Regions from separate parts of the Solibacillus sp. FSL W7-1436 genome, predicted to be linked through region 1. Evidence: riboswitches for the same ligand, from Rfam matches in the RefSeq annotation. Region 1 holds a riboswitch; the other holds the start of a gene.

What was found. A riboswitch is a leader RNA that binds a small molecule or an ion and turns the genes downstream of it on or off. The one in region 1 is predicted to bind thiamine pyrophosphate.
Region 2: another riboswitch for thiamine pyrophosphate. It lies ahead of tenA (thiaminase II); the one in region 1 lies ahead of thiT (energy-coupled thiamine transporter ThiT).

Annotation. Positions count from the first base shown of each region.
Region 1 covers NZ_JBBOWV010000001.1:857,008-874,391, forward strand. The annotation lists gene motA (flagellar motor stator protein MotA) at 1-120, opposite strand, end outside; gene MKX73_RS04380 (aminopeptidase) at 313-1,548, shown strand; gene MKX73_RS04385 (hypothetical protein) at 1,713-1,913, shown strand; gene MKX73_RS04390 (beta-class carbonic anhydrase) at 2,076-2,645, shown strand; gene MKX73_RS04395 (GNAT family N-acetyltransferase) at 2,704-3,264, opposite strand; gene MKX73_RS04400 (polyphosphate kinase 2 family protein) at 3,338-4,180, opposite strand; gene map (type I methionyl aminopeptidase) at 4,351-5,103, opposite strand; gene thiT (energy-coupled thiamine transporter ThiT) at 5,293-5,859, opposite strand; TPP riboswitch at 5,990-6,098, opposite strand; gene MKX73_RS04415 (DUF4870 domain-containing protein) at 6,214-6,543, shown strand; gene MKX73_RS04420 (SMC family ATPase) at 6,789-9,842, opposite strand; gene MKX73_RS04425 (exonuclease SbcCD subunit D) at 9,845-11,008, opposite strand; gene MKX73_RS04430 (ABC transporter ATP-binding protein) at 11,106-12,119, opposite strand; gene MKX73_RS04435 (ABC transporter ATP-binding protein) at 12,091-13,128, opposite strand; gene MKX73_RS04440 (ABC transporter permease) at 13,147-14,100, opposite strand; gene nikC (nickel transporter permease) at 14,116-15,012, opposite strand; gene MKX73_RS04450 (glutathione ABC transporter substrate-binding protein) at 15,407-17,050, shown strand; gene MKX73_RS04455 (SGNH/GDSL hydrolase family protein) at 17,105-17,384, opposite strand, start outside.
Region 2 covers NZ_JBBOWV010000001.1:123,239-138,409, reverse strand. The annotation lists gene MKX73_RS00670 (M14 family metallopeptidase) at 100-1,290, shown strand; gene MKX73_RS00665 (hypothetical protein) at 1,333-1,617, opposite strand; gene MKX73_RS00660 (YpzG family protein) at 1,811-1,963, shown strand; gene MKX73_RS00655 (hypothetical protein) at 2,028-2,189, opposite strand; gene MKX73_RS00650 (hypothetical protein) at 2,326-2,532, shown strand; gene MKX73_RS00645 (cell wall hydrolase) at 2,606-3,046, opposite strand; gene MKX73_RS00640 (LysM peptidoglycan-binding domain-containing protein) at 3,251-4,507, shown strand; TPP riboswitch at 4,672-4,770, shown strand; TPP riboswitch at 4,837-4,935, shown strand; gene tenA (thiaminase II) at 5,011-5,703, shown strand; gene thiM (hydroxyethylthiazole kinase) at 5,681-6,427, shown strand; gene thiD (bifunctional hydroxymethylpyrimidine kinase/phosphomethylpyrimidine kinase) at 6,424-7,236, shown strand; gene thiE (thiamine phosphate synthase) at 7,220-7,837, shown strand; gene MKX73_RS00615 (bifunctional 2',3'-cyclic-nucleotide 2'-phosphodiesterase/3'-nucleotidase) at 7,963-10,326, shown strand; gene MKX73_RS00610 (glycine betaine ABC transporter substrate-binding protein) at 10,526-11,440, shown strand; gene MKX73_RS00605 (glycine betaine ABC transporter substrate-binding protein) at 11,580-12,488, shown strand; gene MKX73_RS00600 (EAL domain-containing protein) at 12,551-13,543, opposite strand; gene MKX73_RS00595 (NAD(P)-dependent alcohol dehydrogenase) at 13,844-14,935, shown strand; gene MKX73_RS00590 (TraR/DksA C4-type zinc finger protein) at 14,988-15,171, opposite strand, start outside.

The sequences.
Region 1 (17,384 bases):
AATAATTATTAAAATCGCAGCAGGGTTTATTAACACTTCCGGTGTAACGCCTTTTAAGAACATCCCGACTAACAGGGCGATAAAGGCGATGATAACCCCAACGACTGATGATATATCCATATGTATTACCTCCAAATTACGATGTCTTTTCTTTATTTCGGTATATTTAAATTTTTATTAACTTCCTTTACACTAGATATAAGAAGATTTTTTTGTTTTTGACACATTATTGTTCTTTTCTAAGCTGGAATGTGACGATTAATGTGTCGGGAATTAACTAATTTTTAAGATAATTATTGGAGGAATGGATCAATGAATTCTATGTTCGAAGCAAATTTAACGAAATACGCAGAACTCGCAGTAAAAATCGGTGTTAATATTCATCCGAATCAATACTTGTATATTGCGGCTTCTATCGAATCAGCACCGTTTGTACAAGCAGTGACAAAAATCGCTTATGAAAGTGGCGCTAAACAAGTATTTGTAGATTATACAGATGATCAAATTACACGTACTCGATATGAGTTGGCACCGGATGATTCTTTCGATTTCTTCCCGCCTTGGAAAGTGCAGGAGCGTGAATGGCTTGCTGAAGAGGGTGCGGCATTTATGAGCATCGTATCTCAAAGTCCGGATTTACTGTCGGGAATTGATTCAAAACGTATTGCAGCATTCCAAAAAGCCTCTGGTACTGCGTTAAACAAGTACCGCCAATATGTTCAGTCAGATAAAATCAGCTGGACAGTTATTGCAGCTCCATCAAAACAATGGGCTCGTAAAGTATTCCCGGATTTACCGGAAGAAAAGCAAGTAGATGCATTATGGGATGCCATCTTTAAAGCGACACGTGCGGATCTGGATAACCCGGTAGCAGCTTGGGCGCAGCATAATGACAACTTGCATGAAAAAGTTGATTACTTAAACAATAAAAACTATGCGAAATTGCATTATACAGCTCCGGGAACAGATTTGACAATCGAGCTTCCTAAAGGACATTTATGGTGCGGGGCAGGCAGTGTCAACGAAAAAGGCGAAGAGTTCATGGCTAATATGCCAACTGAAGAAGTTTTTACAGTACCGCATAAAGATGGTGTAAACGGGTATGTATCTAGTACTAAACCATTAAGCTATGGCGGCAATATTATCGACAACTTCAAACTTACATTTGAAAACGGGCGCATTGTTAAAGTAGAAGCCGAGCAAGGTGAAGAAGTGTTAAAAAATCTTGTTGCTACAGATGAAGGTTCACATTATTTAGGAGAAGTAGCACTTGTTCCATTCCATTCTCCAATTTCACAATCGAATATTTTATTCTACAATACATTATTCGATGAAAATGCATCAAACCATTTGGCAATCGGCAGCGCCTATGCATTTTGTATCGAGGGCGGAAAGTCGATGTCACGTGATGAGCTAAAAGCTAACGGTTTAAACGAAAGTATTACACATGTCGACTTCATGATCGGCTCTGAACAGATGAATATTGATGGAATTACAGCAGACGGACAGGCTGAACCTGTTTTCCGTAATGGGAACTGGGCATTTTAACAGCTTTATCAAATCCTTCTTTCAAAGATCATTTAAATTTCAAGATGTCGCCATATTTACAATTTTTTCTACATTAACTAACTAAATTACCCTACAATGTTCCAATTTATTAGGTTATAATTGGTTAATGATTGTTATCACTAAAATAGAGAGGAGTTTTTATAATGTTTGATCACCATTATCCGTTCTTATCCGATTACTATACGGTAGTGTTAGGATTTACGGTAATACTTCTTGTATTCTTATTTATGTTTATTATGTACTTACGTATCGGTTTACAATCACACGACTCTGTTATAGTAGATTCAAAGGCAAACACATTTGCACCAAACGAAAAATCATTGGATGGCCACCATCATCATTAACATTTTTACAACCACTCTATCGAGTGGTTGTTTTTTGATGGCGATTTATTACTATACTTCTCTCTATTTAGTAGAATTTTAACTTTATTAATGCGCATTTGTTTGAATTATCTAAAAAATATTTTAAAATTAATAAAGAATCGAAAGGGGTATGAAGAACAAATGTCTGCATTACAAACAATTTTAGAGTATAACGGAAAATTCGTAGATGAAAAACAGTATGAACAGTATGCTACAACAAAATATCCTGACAAAAAAATTGTTGTTTTAACTTGTATGGATACGCGTTTAGTTGAATTACTACCTAAAGCAATGAACTTGCGCAACGGGGATGTCAAAGTTGTAAAAAGTGCAGGAGCAATCGTAAATCACCCATTCGGCGGGATTATGCGTAGTTTACTTGTAGCGGTTTATGAATTACAGGCGGATGAAGTATATATTATCGGCCACTACGACTGCGGGATGAGTGCAGTTGATCCGAACGTCATGATCGGTCATATGCTAGAACGCGGAGTTAAACAGGAAACGATCGATGTCATCAATTATGCTCGATTTGATTTAAAAGAATGGTTATGCGGTTTTGGGGATGTTGAAACAAGTGTATTAAAAAGTGTTGACTTAGTCAGAACCCATCCATTAATGCCAAAAGGTGTTCCGGTACATGGTCTTATTATCGACCCTGCAACAGGAAAGCTGGATTTAGTAACGGACGGTTCAGTCGATCAAAAATAAATATTAAGTAATAAGCGGGAGTGCTCATCAAATTCAATGAATGAGCACTCCCGCTTTTTTATAATGCAGCTTCTTTGTATTCCCGCTGCAAAATGGCGTACATATAATGGTCGACCCATTTTCCGTTTATATATAACAGCTCCCGCAATAGCCCTTCCCTTGTAAATCCCGCCTTTTCCAATACACGAATTGAAGCCGAATTCGGTGGTGCCACATATGCCTCTATTCTATGAAGATTCAATGTATTAAAAGCAAATTCCATAACTAGACGTACCGCTTCAGTCACAATACCTCTGCCTGTGAAATTCTCATCCATCGAATATCCGATAAAACCGCTTGAATAGGGTAAACGTTTAATGGAATAAAGTGAAATATGCCCGATCAACTGGCCTGTCGCATTGTAAAAAATCCCGAAAGAAAACTCCCGGTTTGACTGCAGCAAATGTATGCTTTCCAAAATTTTATTATACTGTACTTGTTCGGTATAAAATTCATCACGATGTAATGGCTCAAATTCGGACCAATACATTTTATTGTCTCTTAATAATTTTGCCAACCCTTTCGCATCGGACGGCGTGAATGTGCGAAGCGAACATTGTTGCCCAATAAGTCGAACCATTGGACCCTCCTTCTTGTGAAATAGCTTGAATAAGCTTTTCATTGAACCACCTTCATTTCATTTCAAAGCTTGCCTACTGTTTTTTCAACTTTTTCTTTTTTAATTTTACAGGCTTTGGCTTTATATCTATAGATTCCGTTTTTTCTTTATCTGCAGCTGTTTCAGTATCTTTCCCGAAAATGTTCGTCAGCTTCATACCCCGTTTAGTAATTTCTTTTTCTATATGGGCTATTGTTTCTTTTAGTACTTGAACACGTGCATAGTTTTTGTCGTTCCCTGGTATTAAGTGCCAAGGGGCGTTTTCAGAATCGGTTTTTTCGAACATTTCATCTGCTGCCTCGCAGTATAAATCAAATTTATCACGGTTCCGCCAATCTTCGGCTGTTAGTTTCCATGACTTGTACGGATCTGCAGCTCTTTCATTAAAACGCTGAAGCTGTTCATCCGAGTCGATATGAATCCAAAATTTTATCATTATATAATCTTCATCTGTCAGTTGCTTCTCAAAGCTGTTAATTTCGTCATAAGCACGTTTCCATTCCGCTTCTTCAGCAAATCCTTCTATGCGCTCCACAAGTACCCGCCCATACCAGGAGCGGTCGAAAATGGCGATCTGACCATGCTGCGGCAACTTTCTCCAGAAACGTTGCATATAATGATACCGCATTTCATGGGGCTGAGGGGCGGAGATCGGCCAGACCATTAACCCGCGCGGATCAATGCGTTCTGTTAATCGCTTGATCGCTCCCCCTTTACCCGCTGCATCCATTCCTTCAAATGCAATAATAAGTCCGATTTTATTGTTGAATAAAAACTGCTGGGCATTTAGCATTTCGTATTGTAAAGCTTTCAATTGCTTCTTATAGATTTCCTTCTCCAGTTTTTGCGATAAATCCACATCTTTTAGCTTTTTCAAATAGTGCTGCCTCCCCTACTCCATATATTTATGTATATTTTACTTGAAAGTGTATGGAATTGGTAATTGTTGCAGTCATTTATTTGAATCATTTGATTATTTTATGTTTTCACCTAGTTTTTATAGAACAAAAAACGCGGGTGCACTTATGTATGCCCCGCGTTTATAGCTTAGTCTTCCAATGTTGTTAAAATGATCGGTTTATCTTTTGTTACGATAATCGAGTGTTCGATTTGGGCAACTAATGATTTGTCCGGTGTAATGAATGTCCAGCCGTCACCTGACTCCACGATATGTTCAGCCTTCGCCGAAATGAACGGCTCAACTGCTAACACCATACCTTCTTTCATGATCGTTGTATCCCAAGCATCGTAATAGTTCAATACATGGTTTGGCTCTTCGTGTAATGATTTACCTAAACCATGGCCAGTTAAGTTCATAATTACTGTCAAACCGTGATCACGTGCTTCACGCTCTACCGCTTTACCGATCTGATTTAATTTTGAACCTGCTTTAACCTTTGTCATTGCACGATCAAATGCTGATTTTGCTACAGAGCAAAGTTTTTCTTTATCTTCATAACCTTCACCAACGACAAAAGAAATACCTGTGTCTGCAAAATACCCGTTTAAAGAGCCCGAAACATCAATGTTTACGATATCGCCTTCCTTAATAACCTTGTTACCTGGAATACCATGTGCAACTTCGTGATTTACTGAAATGCATGTATATCCCGGAAAATCATACTCGCCTTTAGGACCGGAAACCGCGCCTGCTTCCGCAAACATACGGCCAGCAATTTCATCCAATTCTTTCGTTGTCACGCCAGGTACTGTCGCAGCTTTCATCGCCTCACGAATTTCAGCACAAATGCGTCCAATTTTTTTAAACGCCTGTATTTCTTCTTGAGTAGTAACAATCATGTGTAACTTCCTTCCTCTTAAACAATGTCTACCCTTAACTATAGCATACTTAAAATCGGTTGTAATTGTTCAAGGATTTTAAAATTTGGCGTTTTATTACTAATTTAGTACGACTTTCTACTATATAATGAGGAAAAAACTTGCAGCTGGAGAATTATTCCTCGCTGCAAGCCTTAAGCTTTTTAATCGTTATGTTGTTTTTACTTTTTGCAGTAAGCGGGGTGCAGATGTGAATAAAATAACTGCGATAATTGCCGTCAGTATTGTAGCAGGTACCATATAAGTACTGTTGTAAATAATTGAATAGGCCCATACATTATCATCGCCTGCATATTCTTTAAAGAACACGACACCTGCAAGCAAGTGCGAAACAAATCTTAAAGCACCACCTATAAGTGCTCCAATGACGATATAAAGTGCCATTTTCACTTTATTAAGCGATTGTGTTGCCTGTAATAACGGCTTTCTTACAATTGCTGCTAATCCTACTACTGTAAAGGCAAGACCATAATCCAAAATTGCCTGAAGCCAGTGTACAATATAAGCCCCGAACATCATTTGCATAATGCCGATCAGCAAGCCTGTTGCAAGTCCTGCCGTTAATCCCCAACGGATGGCCATTAACATAATCGGTACCATTACAAAGCTGATGGACCCGCCTTGTGCCCACATTTTAAAAGATACTTGATCCAATACAAGTCCGATGGCAGCAAATATCGCTATTTCCACCATCATCAATAATTTCTTTCTGTCCATAACAATGCCCCTTTCTTTTATCCGATGTAACAAAAGTGAAGAGGGATAGAATGGAACTTTTACTTCTTCCAGGTATCTAGAAAAAGCAAAAAACGATAATCAGGACAAAAGCCTGACTATCGTTTGAACAGTCGGATTCTATCCACATCCCTACGCAAGTGCTAACTTACAGGTTCAAAGAGTCAGTGCAATCCCGTGCACAATCTCAGCCGACTTTCTCGGCACCCCTTGTGGTACATCTAATTTTTATTGTTTGAACATGCTCATTGTAACGAATATTTTTACAACTTTCAACAGCTATTATTTTTAAATGTACTAGAATTACATATACTAGAGGCGAAGGAGTGATAAATAATGGAATCGAAAGGGTTAAGTGCACTGAGCTATTTGAGCTTTTATTTTGCACCGTTTATTTTACCGTTGATTATATTTATTGTTACAAAAGATAATGCCGTTAAAGACCATTCTAAAAAAGCTTTTATTTCCCAACTTATTCCGATAGTGTTAGGGATTTTGTATACGATTTACTTTTTAACCTCTGTTCTTTCCTGGAATGATACTTTGACCCTGAGTATACAGGATTTTTTCATCAGTTCGCATTTTATCGGATTTATTCTATTAGTTGTGTTTACGTTCATCCTGGCAATATGGAATCTCATTCAAGCGATTAAAGTTTTACGGTAATGTTTATAACAGCTCCTGATTTGGGTATATTTTTTATACGAAATGTTTTCGTTAAGGAGTGTTTACTAATGAAATTAAATAAACTCATTAAGACAGCAATTAAATATGGACCAATCGTGTATCCGATCATAAAAAAAATGATGGACAGCAAAAAATCAACTCCCCAACCAGCAACTACACGACGAACTCCAAAACGTTAATGCAAAAAACACATTTCCCGCTTTCTGGAGGGAAATGTGTCTTTCTTATTTAATGATAATCTCTGTTTTACTGTAACCTTCTTTTAGCTTTTGCACTTGTAAAATGGCGGGCATTGCTGCTTTCAGTTCTGCCACATGGGAAATGACGCCGATTAAGCGGCCTGTTTGCTGAAGGTCGATCAATATATCGATTGCCCTTCTTAACGCTTCCTCATCCAAAGTACCGAAGCCTTCATCTATAAACATTGTATCGATATGCACACTTCCCTGAACACTTTGAATAACATCGGCCATACCTAACGCCAATGAGAGTGAGGCGTTGAATTTTTCACCGCCGGACAGTGTTTTTACATCCCGCGTTTGCCCTGTATGACTGTCATATACATCAATGCTGAGTCCGCTTTGGGCATTTCCTTCTTTCCTTCCTGTAGATTTCAGGAAGTACTGGCCATTAGATAGGACACGCAAACGTTCATTTGCCGCATGTGTCACTTTTTCCAAATAGCCCATTTGTACAAACCGTTCAAATGAAATTTTCGCATCATTTTGACCACGAATTAAATTATAAACATGTTCGACTTGCATCAGTTTCGCTTTATAACTTTCAATCTGCTGTGCTGATTGGTCAAGTTTATCGCTTGTCTCCTTACATTGCTCCACATAGGACTGGATCAGTGTTATTTTGGAATACTGTGCCTCGATCTGCTCATTCAGCTCATGAATCTGTTGCTCACACGCCGTTAAATCGGCTTGTTCTTTTCCTTCAAGTAAAGGTTCTTCCTCGGCAATTTGAACAGATAATGTATGCACATTTTGCTTATACGCTTCAACCGCATCCTGAATTTGCTGCTGTACATTTAAAGGTAATAACGCACTCTTATACGTTTCTAAATCGAAACCTTCCTGCTGCAATGCTGACTCAAATGCTTTTTGTGCTGAAGTAGATTCCTGCTGTTTCTCTCCTACAAGATTTTTCGCATGCAGATGATTCACTTCACAGGATTTTTCATCCAATTGCATTTTTTGCATCGCTTCAAGTGCATTTTGAATCGCAATTTTTAACTGGCCATGTTTTTGCTGCTGGCTTGCCAATTCAATTGTTACTTCATCCAATGTAGAAAACTGAGGCAATAATGACTGCTCGCTTTGCTCAAGCTTCCCTTTTTCCTGTGCATATTGTTTATCGATATCGATTACATATTGCTGCCCTTTTTCAATGCGACCTTGCAGCACTTCTCTATTTTCTGAAAGCTGTGCCATCGCTTTCTTTTCAGTGATAAGCTGTGCCTGCTGCTGTTTCTGCTTCGTCAATTGCGCAGTCAGCTCGGTTAATCGCTGTTCATATTCATGTAGTTGTGAAGGCTCTGCGCCAAGTGAATGAAGCGCACTTCTTTTCTGCTCCAATGTTGCCTTTTCCACATCTACTTTCGAATTGACCTGGTAAAAACTTTGCATCGCCCGATCGCCTTCCTGACGGAGCTGTGCCAATACATTGTCGTCAATGACAACTGCTTCGCTGTTATGAACAGCTGGGTGCTCTGTGCTTCCACATACAGGACATGCTTCACCATGCTGTAATGATGCTGCTAAAAAGGATGCCTGATTGCTGCGTAATTGCTGCTCCATATTTTGCAGCTTCTGTTGGGCTTCATCAGCAATTTGTTTTTTACCGGCAAGCTGTTTCACTAAAGCATCGACATTCATCTGAATTGCATCCACTTCTTTTACCATTTCAATTTTCCGTGTTAATGCAGCATGTGCTTCGTATGTTTCATGGTACGTTACTGTCGCATCTTCCAGTTCATTGATGATGGCTTGCTGCTGTTGATATTTTTCTTTTAAAGAGGATGCTTCGTTTTGCAGCTTATCAAATAATTGCTTTGCGTTTTTTTGGTTTTCAGCAAGCATTGACACATTTTCCCGTTGTGTATTAATTGATTGATAGATCGGTACAAGCTGTTCAAGCTGCGAAATTGATTTCGTATAGTTATCCAACAACGGTTCTTGCTGCTTTTGCTCCTGATAGTGATCTGTCGCCTGCTGAAGTTGTGACTGTGCACGTTCATAGTCAGCCTTTGCTTTTTGCAAGGAGACTTCCGCTTGTTCAAGCTGCCGTTTCACCTTCACGTATTCACGTTCTAACGGCTCTATCTGATTAGCCTTTTTGGCCAGTACAAGTTTCTGCTGTTCTGCTTGTATTTTATCCTTTTGTTCGAGTAATTCTTCGAGCCGCGCTTTCCGCATTAGAAACTTTTCAATCCGCTCATTTAACAGCCTTTGATCATTCAATGTTTTAACTAACTTTTTTAACTCCTTTTTTGAAGAATCATATTCCTCTTTTAATGCTGTACATTGATTTTCGTAATGTTGCTGTTCTGTCAGTAAGGCACTCTTTACTTGGTACAGATTAATAACATCATTGTTCAGCGATGAAAACAGTTCAGACTCTCTATGTGGGAGTCGGGACCGGATTTCATGAATTGTGTTGTCCTGTTGCATCTTTGCTTGTTCATAATGTTTTTCAGCACTATTCTTTTTCTCTTTCAGCAGTTCCACCATTTTCGTAAAGCGTTCCGTTTTGAATATTTTCCGGAAAATCTCCTCTTTATGCTTTGATTCCGATGTGAGGAGCTTTTGAAATTCCCCTTGCGGCAGCATAACGATCTGATTAAATTGGGACTGCGTTAAGCCGATCAGTTCTTCGACTTTCGACTGAATGAGCTTCACTTGAAACTTTTCAACAGCGGGTACAATGACCCCATCGGTAATCTCAAAAAACTCGCGCTTTGCACTTGCACCGTCATGACCAAACTTCCGCCAAATACGGTAAAGGCGACCGCGTACTTCAAATTCAAGTTCGACTTCCGTATCAACTGATTCATCCGCAAAATCACTGCGCAAAAACAGCGACTTTTCCCGATCCTCTCCACTTCCGGAATCATAAAGTGCAAATGTAATCGCATCGAAAATAGTCGTTTTCCCCGCGCCGGTTGCACCGGAAACGACAAAAATTCCATGTTCATGGAGTTTTGTAAAATCTATGACTTCCCTTTGATGATACGGTCCAAATGCTGTCATCGATAATCTGATTGGTTTCATCGTTACAGCACCTCCTGTTTTTCACGTTCATTTTCGATCAGCTGCTCTAAAACCTCAGTATAAATCTCTTTAATTTCATCACTTAAAGGCTTGCCTGTCATTTCCGTATAAAATAGCTCAAACAGTTCCGAATCATCCATTTGAACACGGTTCATTGTCGTCGCATGCTGTTCAAGCTGTTCATACACAACTGTTCGTTCAATATGCAAAGCATTCGGATAAACAGTGCGGACAAGTTCGGCAGCACCTTTCACATAATGTTCATCCTGTAATTTAACAAATACATAATCGTCATTTACTTTATGCTGCAATATATCTTCAAGCATTCCTGTCACAATGCGCATGTCCCGCACTGGGGTAAGCATTCTTTTTTCAATCGCCACTGTTCCGTCTTCTTTTAAATCGACAATCAAAAAACCCTTTTTATGTGTCACTTCAGATTCTGAATACTTAAGCGGCGATCCGGAATATTGAATTTTCTCGTTTGCGACAAAGTGCGCCTGATGTAAATGTCCTAACGCTGTATAACAGAACGGTTCGAATAATACTGAGCTGATACATTCCGTCCCGCCAATCGTCAATTTACGTTCGGAGTCACTTGTATTCGGCTCCGGCATCCCGTCTTTTGTAATGAACGCATGCCCGACGATAATATTGCGTTTCGTATTATCCATTGTCCGCTTAATCTGTTCAATGATTTTCGCCATCGCCGCTTCATGCGACGTAATGGACTGATCGTCAAATAATGCCCGTACAATTGACGGCTCTGCAAAAGGAACTAAATAAAAATGAACTTCCCCGTATTCATCATGCATGATGACCGGATCGATATTCTTTTCTAAATGACCGACGATATGTAAACCGCTCGCCTTCATAAATTCACTGCCAAAATTTAAACGTGTAGCGCTATCATGATTTCCAGCGATTGCTAAAATCGGCGTTTTTTCATCGACTAAAATTTCTTTCAATGTTTTATTTAAAAGTTGGATCGCATCTGTCGGTGGTACTGACCGATCATACAAATCTCCGGCTATAATAATGACATCCGGCTTTTCTTTTCTGATTTCTTCGATAAACTGTTCAAGCACAAATTGCTGGTCTTTCGTCATCGATACACCTTGTACTATTTTTCCTAAATGCCAATCTGCTGTATGGAAAATTTTCATGAATACCGCCTCCTATCTTATAACTATAAGTGTACATGAGCGAAAATAAAAAAACCATATCGTACGAATATTCGTTCGTACGATGTGGTTTCGATAATTACTGCTTTACAGCCATTTTGCCGGCTGAAATTTCTTCCATGTAGTGGCATGCCGCTTCATGCGTATTCTTCATAATGGAAGATGTACGCAAAACAGGTTCTTCCGTTCTGCACTTATCTGTCGCAAATGGACAGCGTGTATGGAATCGGCAGCCTTGTGGCGGATCGATAGGTGACGGCACATCACCTTTTAAAACAATACGGCTTTTTACAGCATCCGGGTCCGGCACGGGAATCGCTGATAATAATGCTTTCGTATAAGGATGCTGCGGGTTTTCGAACAGGCTTGTTTTATCGGCAATCTCTACAATTTTCCCTAAATACATTACGATAATACGATCCGAAATATGACGTACCACCCCTAGGTCATGCGAGATGAATAAATAAGTTAAACCGTATTCATTTTGCAGCTCTTCCAGTAAATTCAGCACTTGCGCCTGAATCGATACGTCCAGCGCAGATACCGCTTCATCACAAATAATCAGTTTTGGATCAACCGAGAGCGCACGGGCAATACCGATACGCTGACGTTGACCACCCGAGAATTCATGCGGGTAGCGGTCTGCCTGATATGGTCGTAATCCAACCGTTTCAAGCAGTTGTTCAATACGGGCACGTCGCTGATTTGGCGGCAGTACATTTTGAATATGCATCGCTTCGTTCAGCACACTTGCAACTGTCTGACGCGGATTGATCGAAGCATACGGATCCTGGAAAATGATTTGCAGATCTTTGCGGAATTTACGCATTTCGCCTTTCGGAATTTTCGTAATATCCGTCCCCTGAAATACTACGGAACCATCTGTCGGCTCTTCCAAACGTAAAATCGCACGGCCTGTCGTAGATTTACCACAGCCCGATTCTCCTACAATGCTGACAGTCTCTCCTTCATAAATCGTAAAGGAAATATCATCTACCGCTTTTACGTGGTTGACTGTACGGCCCAGAAATCCTCCCTTAATCGGGAAATACTGTTTTAGTCCTTCAACCTTTAACAGTTCTTTTTTCGCCATATAGCGTCACCTCCGATTCTCCATCCCATTCATCCGAATACATCCAACAGCGGATCTGCTCTGAACTGTTGTCATCTGTATTCAGTAAATCCGGCTGTTTTTTATGGCAAAGCTCGATTGCAACAGGGCAACGTGGAGCAAAGCGGCATCCTACCGGCATTTCATGCGGGCTTGGCACCATTCCTTTAATCGGAATCAGTTTTTCCTGTTCCACATCGTGACGTGGCAATGAATTAAGTAAGCCTAACGTATATGGATGCTTCGGATTTTTGAATAATGATCGGACATCTGAGTATTCTACAACTTGTCCTGCATACATTACTGCCACATAATCACATGTTTCCGCTACTACACCTAAATCATGGGTAATCATAATAACAGACATGCCTAAACGGTTTTGCAGGTCTTTTATCAGTTCCAGAATTTGCGCTTGTATCGTTACGTCCAGCGCTGTTGTAGGCTCATCCGCAATTAAAATTTCCGGGTCGCATGCCAGTGCCATCGCGATCATTACACGTTGACGCATCCCCCCTGAAAGTTCGTGCGGGTATTGCTTAACACGCTTTTCGGGTGATGGAATACCTACAAGCTTCAGCATCTCTACGGATTGCTGCATCGCTGCTTTTTTGTCCAGTTTTTTATGGATCCGGATTGTTTCACTAATCTGCTGGCCAACTGTATAAACCGGGTTTAACGATGTCATCGGCTCTTGGAAAATCATAGAAATCTGGTTTCCCCGAATATCACGCATCGCTTTTTCAGAAAGCTTCAGCAAGTCCTTCCCTTTAAAAAGAACTTCGCCGCCTTTCGTTTTACCGTTTGATGCAAGTAAGCGCAGTATTGAAAGTGATGTGATACTTTTTCCGGAACCGGACTCTCCTACAATCCCGATTGTTTTACCCTTTGGAACAGTAAAGCTTACACCATCAACAGCACGTACTTCTCCCGCATCCGTGCCGAAAGAAGTTTGTAAATTGTTTACGACTAAAATGTTTTCCATTTCATTCATTTGCCACACCTCTTTTCATTAGTTCAAGTCAATTCGTTTATTTAAGAACTTGTAAGAAATATCAACAAGCAGGTTTACAATTACGAATAATAGTGAAATTACAAGTACAGTACCTTGAACAATCGGGAAATCCCGTTGCCTGATTGCATCAATTGTGAGACGTCCCATGCCGTTGATAGCAAAAATCGTCTCAGTTAATACAGCACCGCCCAAGAAACCGCCAAATTCCAGACCAATAACTGTTACAACAGGAATCAGCGCATTTTTCAGTGCATGGCGGTAAATAACGATACGTTCTGATACACCTTTTGCACGAGCAGTACGGATATAATCCTGACCGATTACTTCAAGCATTGACGAACGTGTCATACGAGCAATGATTGCTGCTCCCCCTGTCCCCAGTGTTACGACAGGTAAAATAATTTGGCGCCATGAATCTCCCCATCCGGAAGGACGCATTTTCAGAAATTCGGGCAGGTCCATATCGAATGGCAGGTTCCCTAATGCAAACCATTGGATCAAGAGTAAACCTAACCAGAAGTTCGGCATTGAAAGACCGAAAAGTGCGACAATCATGATCGATACATCGGTAAGTGTATAATGGCGAACTGCCGAAATGATTCCGGCAATTAAACCGATAAATACAGCTAAAATTGTGGCATATACAGATACCTCAACTGTAATCCAAAAACGTGCCTGAATTTCATCCATTACCGGGCGTCCGCTGCGAATGGAATTTCCTAAATCACCTTGCAGGGCATTTCCTAAAAACCGGCCGTATTGCACATATGGCGGATCATTCAGACCCAGTTTTTCACGTAGATTTTCTACCGTTTGTTCAGATGCACCTTCCCCTGCCATTACTTGGGCAGGATCTCCAGGAATTAGGAACATCAATGAAAATACTAAAATTGAAACCCCAAACAGTACGGGAATCGTTTGTAATAAACGACGAATAATATATTTAGTCATTTACTGTTCCACCTCCTATTGTTTCATCTTCGGATCAAGTGCATCACGTAACCCGTCACCAAAAATATTAAATGCCAATACTACGATAACAATCATCATTCCAGGAATTAATACCATATGTCCCGCATTATGCATAAACGCACGACCATCACTTAACATAGCTCCCCATTCCGCTGCTGGCGGCTGTGCGCCTAAACCTAGGAATGCCAAACCGGAAGCTGTCAGAATCGCCGTTGCAATACGCATCGTTGCCTGTACGATAATAGGTGACATAATATTCGGTAAAATATGCTTAAAGATGATGCGGATATCTGATGCACCGAGTGCTTTGACTGCATCAATGTACTCGAGTTTTTTCACTTGTAAGGTCGAACCTCGGACAATACGGGCGAATGCCGGTATCGAGAATATTCCAACCGCAATAATTACGTTTATTAAACTGCCGCCTAATACTGATACAATCGCAAGTGCCAGTAAAATACCAGGGAATGCCAGCAAAATATCCATAAGACGCATCGTAATTGTATCTACTGCCCCTCCATAGTATCCCGCTATAATTCCTATGACGACTCCGATAACTCCGCCAATAAATACGGATAAAAATCCAACCGTCAGCGTCAGCTTCGTACCGTTAACAATCCTGGAGAAAATGTCCCGCCCGAAGTTATCAGTACCAAACCAATGCTCTTTTGAAGGTGGTTGCAGTTTGTTTAAAATATTTTGAGCATTCGGATCTGTCTTTACTAAAAATGGTCCAAATATCCCTACTAAAATGATAAAAAGAATAATGATTCCACCAACTACTGCCGCTTTATTTTTTAATAGACGCTTCATAAACGTTTTAAATGCTTCAGCTCGGGGATTGCTTTTTCTCACAGTAGAAGGATTTTGTTCTGTTTGTGTTGTACTCATATAATTCACCCTTTCAAATTTTATTTTCCTTCTTACAACAATATTAAATTTGTATAAGCATTAGTATATAGAGTGAAATCTGAACATTTCAACATAATATTTTTTTACTAAAATTCAGAATATTTTAATATTTTTATGTTTTTTAGTTCAAAAGTTATACCTATATAATATACTTTTATCTGGAAATATAACCAAAAACTTGGTTCTGTTATATTTTTATCATTTTTCTGAATTTAACAATATTATAATAAGATACTATAAAATACATAATTTTTCTACTTAAAAAAGTTTTTTTCTTTTTTGTATTTGATGCTATGGGATCATGTGCTATTCTATTAACAGAAATTACATTTTTGTAATATTCTAAAATCAACTAAATGGGGGGACTTCCAACATGTCATTTTCTAAAAAGTCGCTATGGATGCTACTTCTTACATTTACACTTGCACTTGTGCTAGCAGCATGTGCCGGCGGAGATGATTCAGAAGACACATCAAAAGATAGCGGAGACACTGGAACTGAAACAAATACTGACTCTGGTACTACAGAGGAGGCTGCGGGTGGCGGCGACTTAATTATCGCCGAGTTATCTGATGCAAGTTCATTGGATCCACATGGTTCAAATGACGTACCATCATCTAACATTCAATCAAACCTTTATGAAACTTTAGTAAACCGTGATGCAGACGGGGAATTAGTACCTGGTCTTGCAGAATCTTGGACTCAAGTAGACGATGTAACTTGGGAATTCAAGCTTAAACAAGGTGTTACTTTCCATGACGGTGAAGAATTTAACGCTGAGGCTGTAAAGGCTTCATTCGACCGTTTATTAGATCCGGAAGTTGCATCTCCACGTGCTTTCTTATTTGAGATGGTAACAGAAGTTAAAGTAGTAGATGAATCTACTGTTCAATTTGTAACTGAATACCCGTTCTCACCATTACTTGCTCATTTAACGCATAATGGTGGCAGCATCATTTCACCAAAATCAATTGAAGAAGATTACGCTGCAATGGAAGCTGATTCATCAGTCAATGCGGGTTCTGTAATCGGAACAAACCCTGTTGGTACTGGTCCATTCAAATTTGAAAGCTGGACTCCGGGTACTGAAATTAAGTTAGTTAAATACGCAGAATACGCTGGCACTCCGGCACACATTGATTCTGTAACATTCAAAGTAGTACCTGAAGGAGCTACTCGTGTTGCGGAATTAGAATCAGGTTATGCACACATCATCGGTGCAGTAGAGCCTGCTCAAGTAGCAAATGTTAATAGTTTTGATGAAGCTTCTGTATTAGAAACGGCTTCTTCTTCTTTAACATACCTTGGCTTCAATACTGAAAAAGAGCCTTTCAACGATCCAAAAGTACGTCAAGCAATCTCTAAAGCAATCGACCGCCCAACTTTAATCGAAGGTATTTATGAAGGCTTTGGTATTCCTGCGATTTCACCATTAGCTCCTGGTATTTTCGGATACACAGAAGATGTGACTTCAATGGCTTACAACATGGATGAAGCGAAAGCATTACTTGAAGAAGCAGGCTATGCGGACGGCTTTAAAACTACAATTTGGACGAATGACAATCCAGCTCGTCAACAAGTTGCAATTGTTTTACAGGAAAACTTGAAAAAATTAAACATTCAAGCTGAAATCGAAGTAATGGAATTCGGTTCATACTTGGAAAAAACAGCTGCCGGTGAGCACGATATGTTCATCTTAGGCTGGTCTAACCCGACTGGTGATGCGGACTACGGTCTATATGCATTATTCCACTCTTCACAACATGGTGACCCAGGTAACCGTTCATTCTACACAAGCGAAAAAGTAGATGAATTATTAGAAAACGGTCGTCGTGAAGCAGATCCAACTGCACGTGAAGCTATCTACAAAGAAGCTTTACAACTGATCTCAGACGAGTCGCCAATGGCATTCGTATTACACCCTTACACTTTAACTGGTGTATCTGATAAAGTTTCCGGCTTCAACGTTGGTACTGACAGCATTTATCAATTACGTGACGTTAAAATTAGCGAGTAATTGAACATAAAAAAGCATTCCTTCAAGAAATTCTTGATGGAATGCTTTTTCTTTTTATACAAATATCGGTAGCGGTTGATTCAGCGTATGCAGTGAGATATACGGCACTTCTTCTACAGCTGACTCTCTTTGCAGCTGCAGTATTTCTTCAAACGTTTTCGGGTTTGGGGCCGGCATTGCATCGATTGGCAAACTGAGTGCCTCATTGCCGCTATAACTTTTCAGCATTTCATTAGCCATGATACGGTATCCAAGCTGGTTTGGATGCACATCCCCCACATTCGGCAAATAGGCTGTGCGCTGCTGTTCAAATGCTTCAAAAACATCCACAAAT
Region 2 (15,171 bases), 730 kb from region 1:
GGATTTTGAAACAAACAGTGAGTTTCTTCTATCCGGTTAATAATCACCCGCCGCATTCATATACTTTCCTATTGAAGATTTTATTGAGGGAGGGGCTTTGTGGAGATTTTCGTAAGACCGGGTGATTCCTTTTGGTATTACAGCCAGGTTTTTAATGTTCCTTTTCAGCTGATACTTGACTCAAACCGGAATTTGAATGCCCAGGCACTGATGCCAAACCAACCCGTTCAGATTCCCGGTTATGTGACAAGTCCATATACGGTTCAACGTGGAGATACGATTTGGTCGATAGCACAAAGAATCAATATGCCGATGGATGCGCTTTTTCTGCTTAATCCGGTACTCAGTCCATACGTGCTTCAAGTCGGTCTAAGGCTGCTGCTGCCTGTCCGGGTAACATGGAGAGTTGTGAACGGTGAACAGGATTACGATTATAGGACGATGGTGCAGGATATTCGGTCATTGCAGGCAATCTATCCGTTTATTTTTAATGACCCGATTGGCAATTCCGTATTAGAGAAAGAAATTCCGGGGCTCACGATTGGGAACGGGCAGAAACGTGTACATTTTAATGCTTCTTTTCATGCCAATGAGTGGATTACGACACCGGTAGTGATGACATTTTTTAATGACTACCTCCTGTCGCTTACGAACAATGGTGCAATACGAGGGATTTATACATTGCCATTATATAATCAGACGAATTTAAATATTGTACCTATGGTAAATCCGGACGGAGTGGATTTAGTGCTGAACGGACCTCCGGAGGATGAAAGTATCCGCAATAAGCTTATCGATTGGAATAGCGGCAGTACAGATTTCTCTGGGTGGAAGGCGAATATTAATGGGGTTGATCTGAATGACCAGTTCCCTGCTGAATGGGAACGGGAAAGAGAGAGAAACCCGAAAACACCTGGCCCGCGGGACTATGGTGGGGAAAGTCCTCTATCCGAACCGGAATCCATCGCAATGGCGGAACTGACTATTGAACGGGATTTCGCGCGCGTGCTGGCCTTCCATACACAAGGGAAAGTTATCTATTGGGGATTCATGGGATTGGAACCACCGGAAACAGAAACGCTTGTCAATGAATTTGCGAGGGTAAGCGGATATGAGCCGGTGCAGACAATTGAAAGCTATGCGGGGTATAAAGACTGGTTTATTCAGGATTGGCGCCGTCCCGGTTTTACAGTCGAACTGGGACTAGGAACAAATCCATTGCCAATCAGCCAATTTGGGGAAATTTATGAAGAAGCTTTAGGAATTTTTTTAAGTGCACTCTATATGTAAAGAAAGCCCCCCGTTACGTCCATAGATGTAACGGGGGGACTTTTATGAATCCTTCAAACTTTCATCAATTTCCAGGATGCTTTGCTTTAGTTCATCTAGTTTGGATATATTTTGCTCGACAATATCCAAATGCTCCTGTCTTTGCAATGCATTGGCAAGCGCATTTTCGGTACGCTCCATTGAATTGAATGCATGTTCAACGGCAAACTCTTCCGGGTGGGACATTGCCTGTTTTACTGCACGTTCTGTTCGTTCAACGGAGTTGGATAATAAAGTAATCGGGTGATTTTGTTTCCAGCTAGGTGTACCTGAACGTTTCTTAGCCATTGTTCCTCATCCTTTCCAAAGAAAATTGACTGATTCACACTTTTAGTATTGGTGGATGCAGTGAATCCATACGCGGAAGAAATTCGAAATTGTCAGGATTGGCATCATCAATTATTATCTTTGTAGGGAATAACTGTAGCGAAAACAGCCATACTAATATTGATTCACTTTTAAACATAGGGAGGCGGAACGAATGGATAAGAAGGGTTTCACAGATCCAAAATCTAAGAAGATCCACCATAACTGGACGAGCGATAAGCATCAAAAATCTCAAATCAAAGGGGAAACAGAGGTAACTTTGAACAACCAGATTTTGAGAATTAATGCGAAAGCGAGACAGTTCTAACCTTTGTCTTGAAGTAAATCAGGCCTTCATTACAGTACATACTGTGATGAAGGCCATTTTCATATCAATATTTTTTTCGTTTTCCTTTTTGAGCTTGCTGATGAAGCTCCGTTAGCTCGTTTGCAATTTCTTCCTTTACATTGTTGGGTGCAATTTTCATGTTTTTCGGTGTTTGCGGTAATGATTGTTTATTTGTTCCTTTACTCTTACTATCATCTCTGCCCATTAGTATGCTCCTTTCAATTTGAATTCCTACTTAATATGGCTTTCCGACAATTTTTCATTACAAAAATCGAGTCAGCTTCAAAAAAGCATAAAACATCCTAAGCTGAGCACATTAAGGCAGTAGGAGGTGATGAAATATGAGCAAAAACAGCAAAGAGACGATGAATACGCGAACACATAATCCTTTTTCAACGTATAAAGAATTACACCGGAATACAACAAGTCACAATCGGAATCCGGAAGATAATACAGCGGAATTTTCGGAAGAATTCGATTCGAAATTAAAAAATAAAAACAATAAAACAAATCATGATAAAAACCAGCAGTCAAATAAAAATAAATAGTTGTTAAAGTAAGAAAAACCTTGTCACATAATTTGTGCAAGGCTTTTCTTATATATGTGGGCAGTAAATACAGTTAGCCCTGATAAACACTGTCACATGTACCACCTATCGGTTCATAGAAGCAATGCTGTTTAAATTGCCCTGTAAATGGCTGATTGTACCAAGTCGGAGGACAAGGACCATATGGGTTGAAATACCATAGTGCATACTTTGCTGGATGTTGTCTCCAATAGTCCAGCACCTGTTTTGCTAATTTCCGTTCTGTTTCTCTGGCCCTTTGATAAAACATGTTCCCTTTTTGTACCGCCTCAAAAGAATAGTTATTGCCCTGTACTTGGAAAATAACCTGCTCAATCGTTCTCACATCATTAAAATCCAGGCATGTGGCAATAGCTCGGTTCACAATTACATTTCCTACGTACAACATCCCTTGTTTTCCTTCGCCTTCCGCCTCGGCCCGCATCATTCGAGCGATTAAGTCGATATCGGCATCCCGGTATTTTACTCTTGGCATTTTTTCACCTCACAACTATAGTATGAAACAGTTAACGCGGTTGCGCATATGAATAAATGAAATCGTTTAAAAATTGTTTTTTTGTCATTACTTCTGTATTTCCAACCTATCTTTCCGCATTAACACGGGATATAGTTCATAAATTAGTACATAGAAAAAGGAGGACGGACAATTCAAATTCATGTTGTACAACCGGGAGAATCATTGTGGGCAATCGCACAGGCTTATGGAACAACAGTTCAAAGTATAGTGGAAGCCAACCAAATTCCGGAGCCCGCTCGGTTAGTGATCGGGCAAGCATTGGTCGTTCCACTGAAAGGGCAATATTATATTGTCCAGCCAGGGGATAGCTTATGGTCTATTGGTCAACGTTTTCAGGTGAATTATTTAACGCTCGCACAAGCAAACGGGCTGAGTCCGGATGCACTGCTCATGATCGGCACCTCATTGTATATACCGGAACCATCCAAAAGGTCTGCAGAAATTTTGGCATATGTAGAACCAAGAGGTAATGAAATAAATGAAGTGCTGCTGGATCAAGTTCGTGAGGCAAACCCTTACTTAACGTACTTAGCTGTATTCAGTTATGAGGTGAGTCGGGATGGTTCAATAAAAGGACCGACTATTAATCCTTTGCCCGAGATTGCTGAACAAGAGAAAACAAGTATAGCAATGGCGATTACTAATCTCGAAGATTATCAGTTTAGCGCTGAGCTTGCACGGGATATTTTCCAGAGTGTCGCGGTCCAAAATTTGCTGCTGGACAATATCATAGCAGAAGCAAAGCGTATCGGAAATATTTCGGATATCCATTTTGATTTTGAGCGTATTTCAGGGGATCAGCGGGAGGCGTATAACAATTTTCTTCGAAGAGCTGTCGAACGCATGCATGCGGAAGGATATACGGTTTCTACCGCATTGGCGCCCAAAACGAGAGCGGATCAGCCAGGGGAATGGTTTATGGGGCATGATTATAAGGCACATGGCGAAATAGTGGATTTTGTTATGCTGATGACATATGAATGGGGATATTCTGCTGGTCCACCAATGGCCGTTTCTCCGCTGCCGCAAGTCGAGCAAGTAGTACAGTATGCATTAACAGAAATTCCGGCGAATAAAATTTTACTGGGACAAAATTTGTATGGCTACGATTGGACCTTACCTTTTGTTCAAGGTGGAGACTACGCAGAAGCAATAAGCCCTCAACGTGCAATTGAAGTGGCAAAACGCTACAATGCGGCTATCCAATTTGACTATACAGCACAGGCCCCATACTTTAATTACTATGATGAGCAAGGCCGTTCACATATTGTCTGGTTTGAGGACGCGCGTTCCATTCAGGCGAAATTCGATTTAGTAAAGCGCTTGAATTTACGTGGTGTCGGCTATTGGAAATTAGGATTGCCATTCCCGCAAAACTGGCAGCTTATCGGGGCTAATTTTAATGTTGTGAAGAAATAGCAAAATAGACGGTCAGATGAAATGAAAAACAATTCATCTGACTTTTTTGATTGTCATCCATTTAAGAAGGAGATTTGGCTGATACTGAGTAGCAGTTATAATTTCATAATTTTTTGAATTCACTTGCCCGATTTGAATTAATTTGTTACACTCGGGATAATTAAATGCATTTGCGGGGGGACACAGAAGTGTTGAGAAGGTTAAAACCTGACCCTTAGAACCTGGCCGTTAATACGGACGTAGGGAGCAAAGTACACTCTATACATATGTACTTACTTTGGCTCCGCGTATCTTTTACGTGGAGTCTTTCTTTTGCAAATATACACGCATTTGATTTGCGGGGGGACACAATAGTGTTGAGAAGGTTAAAACCTGACCCTTGGAACCTGGCCGTTAATACGGACGTAGGGAGCAATGAAAAGTGGTACTTACACTTTTTGGGGACGTCTCTCTATATTGAGGCGTCTTTTTTGTGCTTCCGCCAACAATAAGGAGGAGTAACAATGGGATTTTGTGAAAAGGTAAGGAAAGAAACGGATTTTTATTGGGAGGCCAGCTTCTATCACCCTTTTGTACAAGGGATTGCTGATGGGAGTTTACCGTTGGAAAAGTTTAAGTTTTATATGCTGCAGGATGCTTATTATTTGAAGCATTATACGAAAGTTCTTGCACTTGCAGCTGCAAAAGCGACAACGGATGACGATGTTCAATATTTTCTGCAAACTGCAAAATTTATTCATGATGCAGAGCTGGAGTTACACCGTACAACGTTTAAAGAATTAGGTGTGACATCGGATGATTTGGAACTATTCGAACCGGCCCCAGCAGCCTATAACTATGTAAGCCATATGTATAATGCTGTGCATAATGGAGATGTAGCGGAAGCTTTTGCGGCGATTTTACCTTGCCCATGGCTGTATCAGGAAATTGGGCAAAGGCTAAAAGATGCAAGCCCCAATATCCCCCTTTATGAACAGTGGATTGCGTTGTACGCATCCGAGGAAATGGTTCAAAATATTGAAATACAAAAAAAGATGCTGGATCGATATGCGAAAGAACAACCGGCAAAGCTGAAGGTGTTGCAGGAACATTTTAAGAAAAGCTGCTATTACGAATGGATGTTCTGGGAGATGCCTTGGACAAAGCAAAGCTGGGAACAAGGAGTGTATGTCAATGAGCCTGCAAGCAATTCATAAAAATCAACCGTTAGTTCATTGCATTACAAACTATGTCGTCGCAAATTTTACAGCAAATGGTCTGCTGGCGGTGGGGGCTTCACCAGTAATGGCGGACGCGATAGAAGAAGCGGGAGAAATGGCTGCCCAGTCAAATGCATTACTAATAAATATGGGAACTTTGAACGAACGGACGGTAGCATCGATGAAGCAAGCCGGACTGAGTGCAAATAAACATCAAACTCCGGTCGTTCTGGATCCGGTAGGGGTAGGGGCGACGAAATTCCGAGCTGAAACAGCCCAGCAACTGCTCGACCTTCTAAAAATTGATGTGATCCGCTGCAATATTGGAGAACTGGCGGCTCTTGCGGGAGCAGATTGGGCATCAAAAGGGGTTGATAGCGGCAATGGGGATATCGATGTTGCAGCGACTGCCAAACAGTTGGCTAATAAATATCAATCTATTGTAATTGTTACAGGAGAACAAGATGTTATTACGGATGGGGAAAGAATCGGATTTGTAACGGGCGGTCATGAAAAAGTGACTAGAATGACAGGGAGCGGCTGCTTGCTGAGTGCCTTTTGCGCTGGGGTGCTTGCAAACAGTAAAGAACCGTTTAATGACTTACAAACCCTGCTGAATGAATATAAACAGGCAAGTGCCAATTCTGTAGCAGCTATGGGAACTTTCCACACAAATTTCTTGAATGAACTAGAAAATTTAGCGGAAGGAGGACGACGATGATTACATGTACAATTGCAGGCTCGGATAGCGGTGGCGGTGCAGGCATCCAGGCAGATTTAAAAACGTTTCAGGAACTGCGTGTATTTGGCACATCGGTCATTACTGCACTGACAGCACAAAATACCGAAGGAGTGCATGGGATTTTTCCGACAACGGCCGATTTCGTCCAAGCTCAATTAAAAGCAGTACTTCATGATTTTGACATAAAAGCAATTAAAACTGGGATGCTGTTTAGTGCCGAAATTATCGAAGCAATTGTCGCGCTTCTAATAGATACAGAAATTCCGCTAATTGTTGATCCGGTAATGATTGCAAAAGGAGGTGCCAGTTTACTGGAACAGGAGGCAACAACGGCCCTTAAGGAAAAATTATTGCCGCTTGCAACTGTTTGTACACCGAACATTCCGGAAGCGGAAATCCTGACTGGATATCCAATTAAAACGGAAGATGATATAACGTTAGCGGCGCATCATCTATTAAGTCTGGGACTGGAATGTGTTGTTATAAAGGGTGGTCACTTAAATGGTAAGCATGCGACAGATACGGTTTTCATTCGTGGGGAGCAACCATTTAAAATGAAAACCGAGCGAGTGGATACGAAACATACTCATGGAACAGGATGTACATTTTCTGCAGCAATCACGGCGGAAATGGCAAAAGGAAGGTCGATAGAAGGAGCCATTATAGAAGCAAAAAAATATGTGCAGCTGGCTATTCGTCATCCGCTCAATATTGGTCACGGATTTGGCCCGACAAATCATTTTGCCTATCATGAACAGCGAGGGTTGTGCAATGTCCATGTCTTTTGATTTAAATAAATATTTTATTATGGGAACAATCAATTGTAAACGCGACCCGCTGCTTGTTTTGGAAGACGCGCTACAGGCAGGAATTACGATATTTCAGCTGAGGGAAAAAGGCAAAAATGCTTTAAAGGGTGATGAATATATTCAATTTGCCAGTCAATGCCAAAAGCTGTGCAAAATATACAACGTACCATTCATTATCAATGATGATGTCGAACTTGCATTAACATTGGATGCAGATGGGATACATGTAGGACAGGAAGATATCGAAGTGGAGAAGTTCAGATCTATTGCGAAAAATAAAATCGTCGGGGTATCGGTTCATACAATGGAACAACTGGAACTGGCCATGGCAAATGGCGCAGATTATGCGGGGATTGGTCCAATTTATCAAACTACATCAAAAGATGATGCAAGAGCACCGGTAGGGCTGAAGTTATTGGAAGAAGCAAAATCTCAGTATCCAAAATTTCCGATTGTAGCAATCGGCGGAATCTCCACTGAAAACAGCTTCACTGTAAGACAGACCGGAGTAAATGGAGTAGCTGTTATTTCGGCAATCAGTCAGAGTAATAATGTGAATGAAACTGTAAATAGGCTTTAAGTTAAAATTTGTAATAAAAGTACTATTTTAATAGAAATAGCTTGTATCAAAATACTCTTTTCCACTATTCTGTCAATTTAGTATGATAGTTCTGTTATACACTACAGAATATGGGAGTGAAAGAAATGTTGAAAAAACTATCTGCTTCAGCCTTAACGCTAACACTTTTAGCAAGTGGCATGTCAGCAGTTTCAGCGGCACCAGCATCTACGAATGAAGATATGACGCGTGGAGAGTTTGTGAAGGCCGTAATTGATGCATTGGGAGTGGAGGTCGGCACTGGACAGACTGTCAAATTCCAGGATGTACCTGATTCACTCAAACCGTATATTGAAAAAGCGGTGGAATTAAAGTTGATTAAAGGGAAAACTCCAACGAAATTTGCACCGAATGAAAAACTGACACGCACACATGCTTTCCTTATTGCAGCAAGAGGATTACAGGATGGGAAAACATATTCTGAAAAGGTATTGGATCAGTTTAAAGATGCAAATAAAATTGGACAAGGCAATCGCCAGGAAATGGCCAAAGCAGTAGCAACAGGATTACTGACAGGCTATGAAGACGGCACGATTCGCCCGAACGATTTTGTAACAAAAGCACAGATGCAAAAAATTCTTCAGCGCTTTTTGGAAGAATACAGCCCTGTAAAAGCAAATACGACGGTTTCTTTGAGGATTTTAGGTACGACAGATATTCACACAAATATTTTAAACTATGATTATTACAAAGATACGCCAACGAACAGTTTAGGTTTGGCAAAAACTGCTCTGCTAATCGAAAAAGCACGTGAGGAAAACCCAAATACAGTACTGTTTGACAATGGAGATGCAATTCAAGGAACGCCACTTGGCTCATATATCCAGTCCGTAGCGAAATTAAAAGACGGCGAAGTTCACCCGTCGATTGCTGCTATGATCGCGCTTGATTATGATGCAGCGACATTCGGTAACCACGAGTTTAACTACGGTTTGGAATTTCTCGATGAAGTAACAGATGATGCCCCATTCCCGTATGTTAATGCCAATGTGCGCAATGCAGCGACAAAGGAATTAATGTATGAGCCATATGTCATGATTGAAAAAGATGTTGTTGATTCAAACGGTGAAAAAACGAAGATTAATATTGGGGTGACAGGTATTGTACCACCTCAAATTTTGAAATGGGACAAAGCAAATTTAGAAGGAAAAGTAACCGTCGATGATTCGGTAGAAGCTGTTAAAACAGTCGTTCCGAAAATGAAAGAAGCAGGAGCGGATGTTGTCGTAGTACTTTCACACTCAGGTATGGGAGATGCTACACATGAAAAAGGCGAAGAGGATGTATCGTATTTGCTGTCGACAATTGAGGATGTCGATGCAATCATTACAGGTCATGCTCATGGCGTATTCCCTGGTAAAGTGGATAGCTCTATAACTAATGTAGATATTGAAAAAGGTACAATGAACGGCAAGCCGATTGTTATGGCAGGTAAATTCGGTAGTCATTTAGGGGTCATTGATTTGGAGCTCGAGAAAAAAGATGATGCCTGGGATGTCACAACAGGTACTGGCGCGGTACGTGAAATCGCAAAAGATAATGACACTGTCAGCACTGAGATTGTCGAAAGTGTAAAAGAAGCGCATGATGGAACAATTAAGTACGTACGTCAGGCAGTAGGGACAACGACTGCTAACATTCACAGTTATTTCTCGCAAGTACAGGATAATCCTTCTATTCAAATTGTCACGGACGCACAATCAATTTATGTGAAAGAAAAGCTGAAAGGTACAGCGTATGAAAATCTTCCAGTACTATCTGCGGGTGCACCATTCAAAGCAGGAACAAGAAGTGATCCTGAATACTATACATTTGTACCAAAAGGCGAACTTGCAATTAAAAATGTAGCAGATTTATATTTATATGATAATACACTTGCTATCGTGAAAGTAACAGGTGCGGATGTGAAAGAATGGCTTGAGATGTCTGCCGGTCAATTCAATCAAATTGATGCAGCAAAATCAGATGAACAGCAATTAATCAATGCTGAATACCGTTCGTACAATTATGATGTTATTGACGGTGTGACATATGAAATTGATGTAACAAAACCGGCGAAATATGATGAGGACGGAAATGTTGTAAACGAACAAGCATCACGTATCGTCAATCTGCAATATAACGGCCAGCCAATTGATGAGACACAGGAATTCATCGTAGCGACGAATAACTATCGTGCAAGCGGTACATTCCCGGGTGTCCGTAATGCGACAGCGGTTGAAATTTATCCGGATGAAAACCGTCAGGCAATTATCGATTATATTTTAGCCGAAAAGACGATCGATCCGACAGCAGATGGTAACTGGAAATTCGCTCCAATTCCGGATAGCGTAAATGTTGTATTTGAATCTTCTAAAAAAGCAGTTGATGTTTTAGATGAAAACAGTGCTATTAAGTATATTGGAGACGGTACAGACGGTTTTGGCAAGTATGGTTTAATAACAAAATAATGATAAAAATGCCTGCAGGCGAAGAATTCATTTCTTCTGTCTGCAGGTTTTTTGTGTTTTGGATAATACCAGTCACGAGTATGAACGACGGACTTTAGAGTTACTTTTTTGGATGAATCTGTTTGACATAGTAACAACTCGTTGTTAGTATTAGGTTGTTACTTTTTTAGATATAAATTTCAATTTAGGGGATGAGAAGATGAGCAAAATAAAAACAGTAGGTATTACTTTAGGGGTGTCTTCTGCACTTCTACTCGCCGCTTGCGGAGATGATACGGAAAATAATGAAAATTCAACAGGCGCATCGTCTTCCAGTATTGGGGAACAGGTGAATTATACCGTTGTTGGGGTTGAACCGGGTGCAGGTCTGACTGGTCTTTCCCATCAAGTATTGGAGCAATATGAAAATCTGGAAGGCTGGACATTACAGGAAAGTTCAACTGCCGGAATGCTGAGTACATTGGATAAGGCAATCCGGAATGAAGAACCTGTAATCGTGACAGGCTGGACACCGCACTGGAAATTCTCGGCTTATGATTTGAAAATACTTGAAGATCCTAAAGGTATTTTAGGCGGCGCTGAAAACATTCAAACACTTGCCAGAAAAGGTTTGGAACAAGACCTGCCTGATGTATATACAGTACTTGACCGCTTTTATTGGGAACCGGAAGATATGGAAAAAGTCATGTATGATGCACAAGAAGATGGAGACTTTGAGGTAGCGGCAGCCGATTGGGTTGAAAATAATCAAGACAAAGTAAGTGAATGGACAAAAGATATAGCACAAGGAAATGGCGAGAAAGTAAAAATCATTTCTACACCGTGGGATTCTGAATTTGCATCAAGCAGTGTAATAAAAGTTGTGCTGGAACAATTAGGGTACGAACCTGAAGTCACACCGGTTGACCCGGCTATTATGTTCCAGTCAATCGCAACAGGTGAAGGAGACGTAACAGTTGCACCATGGTTACCGACAACTCACAAAGCCTTTTATGACAAACATAAAGACGATATTGTTGATTTAGGTGAAAATCTTGAAGGCACGCAAAATGGATTTGTTGTACCGGCATATGTAGACATTGATTCGATTGAAGATTTAAAACCAAAAGAATAGATAAGGTTTGCCCCGTAAATTTTCATTACGGGGCTTTATTAATGAGTACCTCCAGTTTGACATGAGTAACAACTTGTAGTTAAATTGAAGTTGTCGCTTTAGAGGGTAGATAAATTCAGATTTTAGGGGATGAAATATTTTGAAACGATTTAAAACTTTAGGTTTAACTGTAGGGATATCTGCCGCATTATTATTAGCGGCATGTGGGGATGATACAGGAAGCAGTGATAATACAACTGAAAAAGAAGCCAGTATCGGTGAAGAGGTCGGCTATACAATAGTTGGTATTGAACCTGGTGCTGGAATAACAGGTCTAACGTATGACGCATTAGAACAATATGAAAATCTAGAGGGATGGACATTACAGGAAAGTTCAACGGCCGGTATGATCGGTAGTTTGGATCAAGCAATTCGCAATGAAGAACCGATTATTGTGACAGGATGGAAGCCCCATTGGAAATTTTCAGCTTACGATTTAAAAATACTAGAGGATCCTAAAGGGGCTTTAGGAGGGGAAGAGTATACAAATACTCTTGTAAGAAAAGGATTAGAGAAAGATTTGCCTGATTTGTATACGATTCTTGATCGATTTCATTGGGAACCGGAAGATGTAGAACAAGTAATGCTTGAAGCATCAAATAGTGATTTTGATTCGGCTGCAGCGGAGTGGATTCAAAATAACGAAAATAAAGTAAATGAATGGACTGAAGGTATTACAAAAGGGGACGGGGAAGAATTAAAGTTAATTACTACTACATGGGATTCTGAATTAGCATCAAGTAGTGTCATGAAACAAGTGATTAATGAGTTAGGATATGAAGTAAATGTAATTCCTGTTGATCCAGCTATTATGTTCCAGGCAATTGCTACCGGTGAGGGAGACGCCTCTCTTTCTGCGGCACTTCCAACAACACATGATGCATTTTATAAAAAGCATAAGGAAGATATAGTAGATTTAGGAGAGAACTTAAAAGGTACACAAAATGGTTTTGTTGTACCAGCTTATATGGATATTGATTCAATTGAGGATTTGGATCCGAAGAATTAATATATGATTGATATGAAAAAAGCTATATGCTGTAGTGAAAAACTCCTGCATATAGCTTTTTCTTATCTAATAGAACGCTGTGGCTCGAGGCTTGGTTTTCCGAATAAATAACCCTGGAAAAGCTCATAGCCGATTTGTTTCAGCCATTCAAAGTCTTCCTCGGTTTCAATACCTTCAGCAAGCGGTGTTGCGCCAATTTCAAGTGCTGTCTTTAAAAACTGTTTAGCGGTAAGTTGTTTTTCAAGATCATTTTTTACACCTTGTACATACTTCATATCAAGCTTCATATAATGCGGTTTCATATCAGCGAGCATTTCCAGTGTGTTATACCCTTCTCCTACATCATCCAAAGCATATTGAAAGCCTTTTTCGTTATAGTAATTCAAGATCGATTTTAAATGCTCAATATCATCGACCTGCTCCGATTCGACAACTTCAAAAACAAATTGATTCGGGTCAATTTGCAGAAGCTTAGCAAGCTTTACCGTTGACTGCAGACAATATTCCGGAGAATAAATCGATGTAGGTATGAAATTGATAAATGTCTTTTTCTTAAGCACAGCAGCGTATTTTACGGCAGCCATTCGACATAAACGGTCCAATGCATACAAGCGGCCACGACTTTTTGCTGCTGTAAAAATTTCGTTAGGGAATATAAGCGTTCCATCTTCACGGGTAAAGCGTGAAAGCACTTCATAAGCATAAATTTCTTTTTTATTATTTACGATAGGCTGTGAATAGCTGGCAATTGCATTTCTATGTATGACATCATCAATCCATTGCATTTCCAAAACTGTTTCAATATCAGCTATAGTTTTCCAATCCATCTCATCAATTCTAAAATAAATCTGTTCAGGCTCCATATAATCCCTGCTGAAGTCAAGAAACTCCCTTACACCAGATTCTTGTATTGTTACATACTGTTCCTTTTTTGTAATCGTTAAATTCCGACGGTTAAAGTGATCGACAATCATATCCATCATAGCTAGATTGTTTTTACCTTCTAATAAAATATCAAACTGTAATTCAGATACGACACAGTTTTTACAGGACATGAGTATCCCCTCACTTCTAAATTTTAACTTTACTGTATACCATCAAGTACAAATATACTATAAAAAATAATAATAAATCCTTTTCACTTATTAAAAATGTACAGTTTTTGGACATAGGATCCGTAATGGTATATACGTACAGGCACATATTAAAATGCAGAAACAGTTGATTGTGCCCATTAATAAAGATATAACGCTTTTTGCTTTTTGAACCGCTTTTTATAATGAAGTGTAATTATAAAATGATTGGGAATAGTAAGGTAGGTGAGAATAAATTAACAAATAAGGAGACACAGTGAAATGAAAATTACAGCAGCTGTAACTGAAGCACAAGGAAAAGATTTTGTCTTGCAGGAAGTGGAACTTGCATCTCCAAAAGCAAATGAAGTATTGATTAAAATTGTAGCAACTGGTGTTTGTCATACAGATGCGGTAGCGCGTGATTTGGCAATTGCTCCACTTCCGGCAGTTCTTGGTCATGAAGGATCAGGGATTGTGGAAGAAGTGGGTGAAGGCGTAACAAGTTTAGAAAAGGGTGACCATGTTGTTTTATCATTTGCACATTGCGGTTCATGTCCAAACTGTTTGACGGGCCACCCGACAGTATGTGATACGTTTAATCCTCTCAACTTTGGAGGTGTCCAGGATGACTATACAACACGTCTTTCAAAAGATGGTACCGAGTTAGCAACATTCTTCGGCCAGTCCTCATTCGGAACATACGCAATTGCTCATGAGCGAAATGTTGTAAAAGTAGATAAAGATGTCGACCTAGCATTGCTTGGCCCACTTGGCTGTGGGATTCAGACAGGTGCCGGAACTGTATTAAATAGACTCCGCCCACAATTCGGTTCTACAATTGTCATTTACGGATGCGGTGCTGTTGGTTTATCTGCACTGATGGCAGCAAAAATAGTCGGCTGCAAACAAATAATCGCAGTTGATGTCCATGACTCCCGGCTGGAATTTGCTAAGGAACTCGGGGCGACACATGTATTAAATGGACGGAATGTGGATGTTGTTGCAGAAGTGAAAAAGATTACAAACGGCGGTTCAAACTATGCAGTTGAAACGACAGGTGTGCCGCCAGTTGTGAAACAATCCCTAAATGCATTACGCCCACTAGGTACTTGTGCGATAGTAGGTGTAACACCTGAGATGGCAATTGATGTCCATAACGACATTATGGCAGAAGGGAAAACAATGATGGGGGTTATCGAAGGAGATTCGGTACCACGTGTATTTATTCCGGAGTTGGTCAACTATTACAAAGATGGTAAATTCCCTTTTGATCGCCTCGTAAAGTTTTATGAATTTGAACAAATTAATGAAGCATTTGAAGACTCTAAAAAAGGAACTACGATTAAACCTATTTTAAAAATCGCGAAATAAATTGATCAAAGCCGAGAACACAGGAATTCTCGGCTTTTTGAATATATTGCGGTCATTCTAAATAATCATATTTACGTGCTTCATCTGCATACTCCTTGGAAATTTGCCCTTGAAGATAGTCTTCTTTTGATACATGCAATATTTCCAGTGCGGAATACGTATCTTCATCATCTTTGTCTTTATATAAATCGTTGTAGTGATCAAAATCCCCTTCAAAATCTGCCGGTGTATCGGAA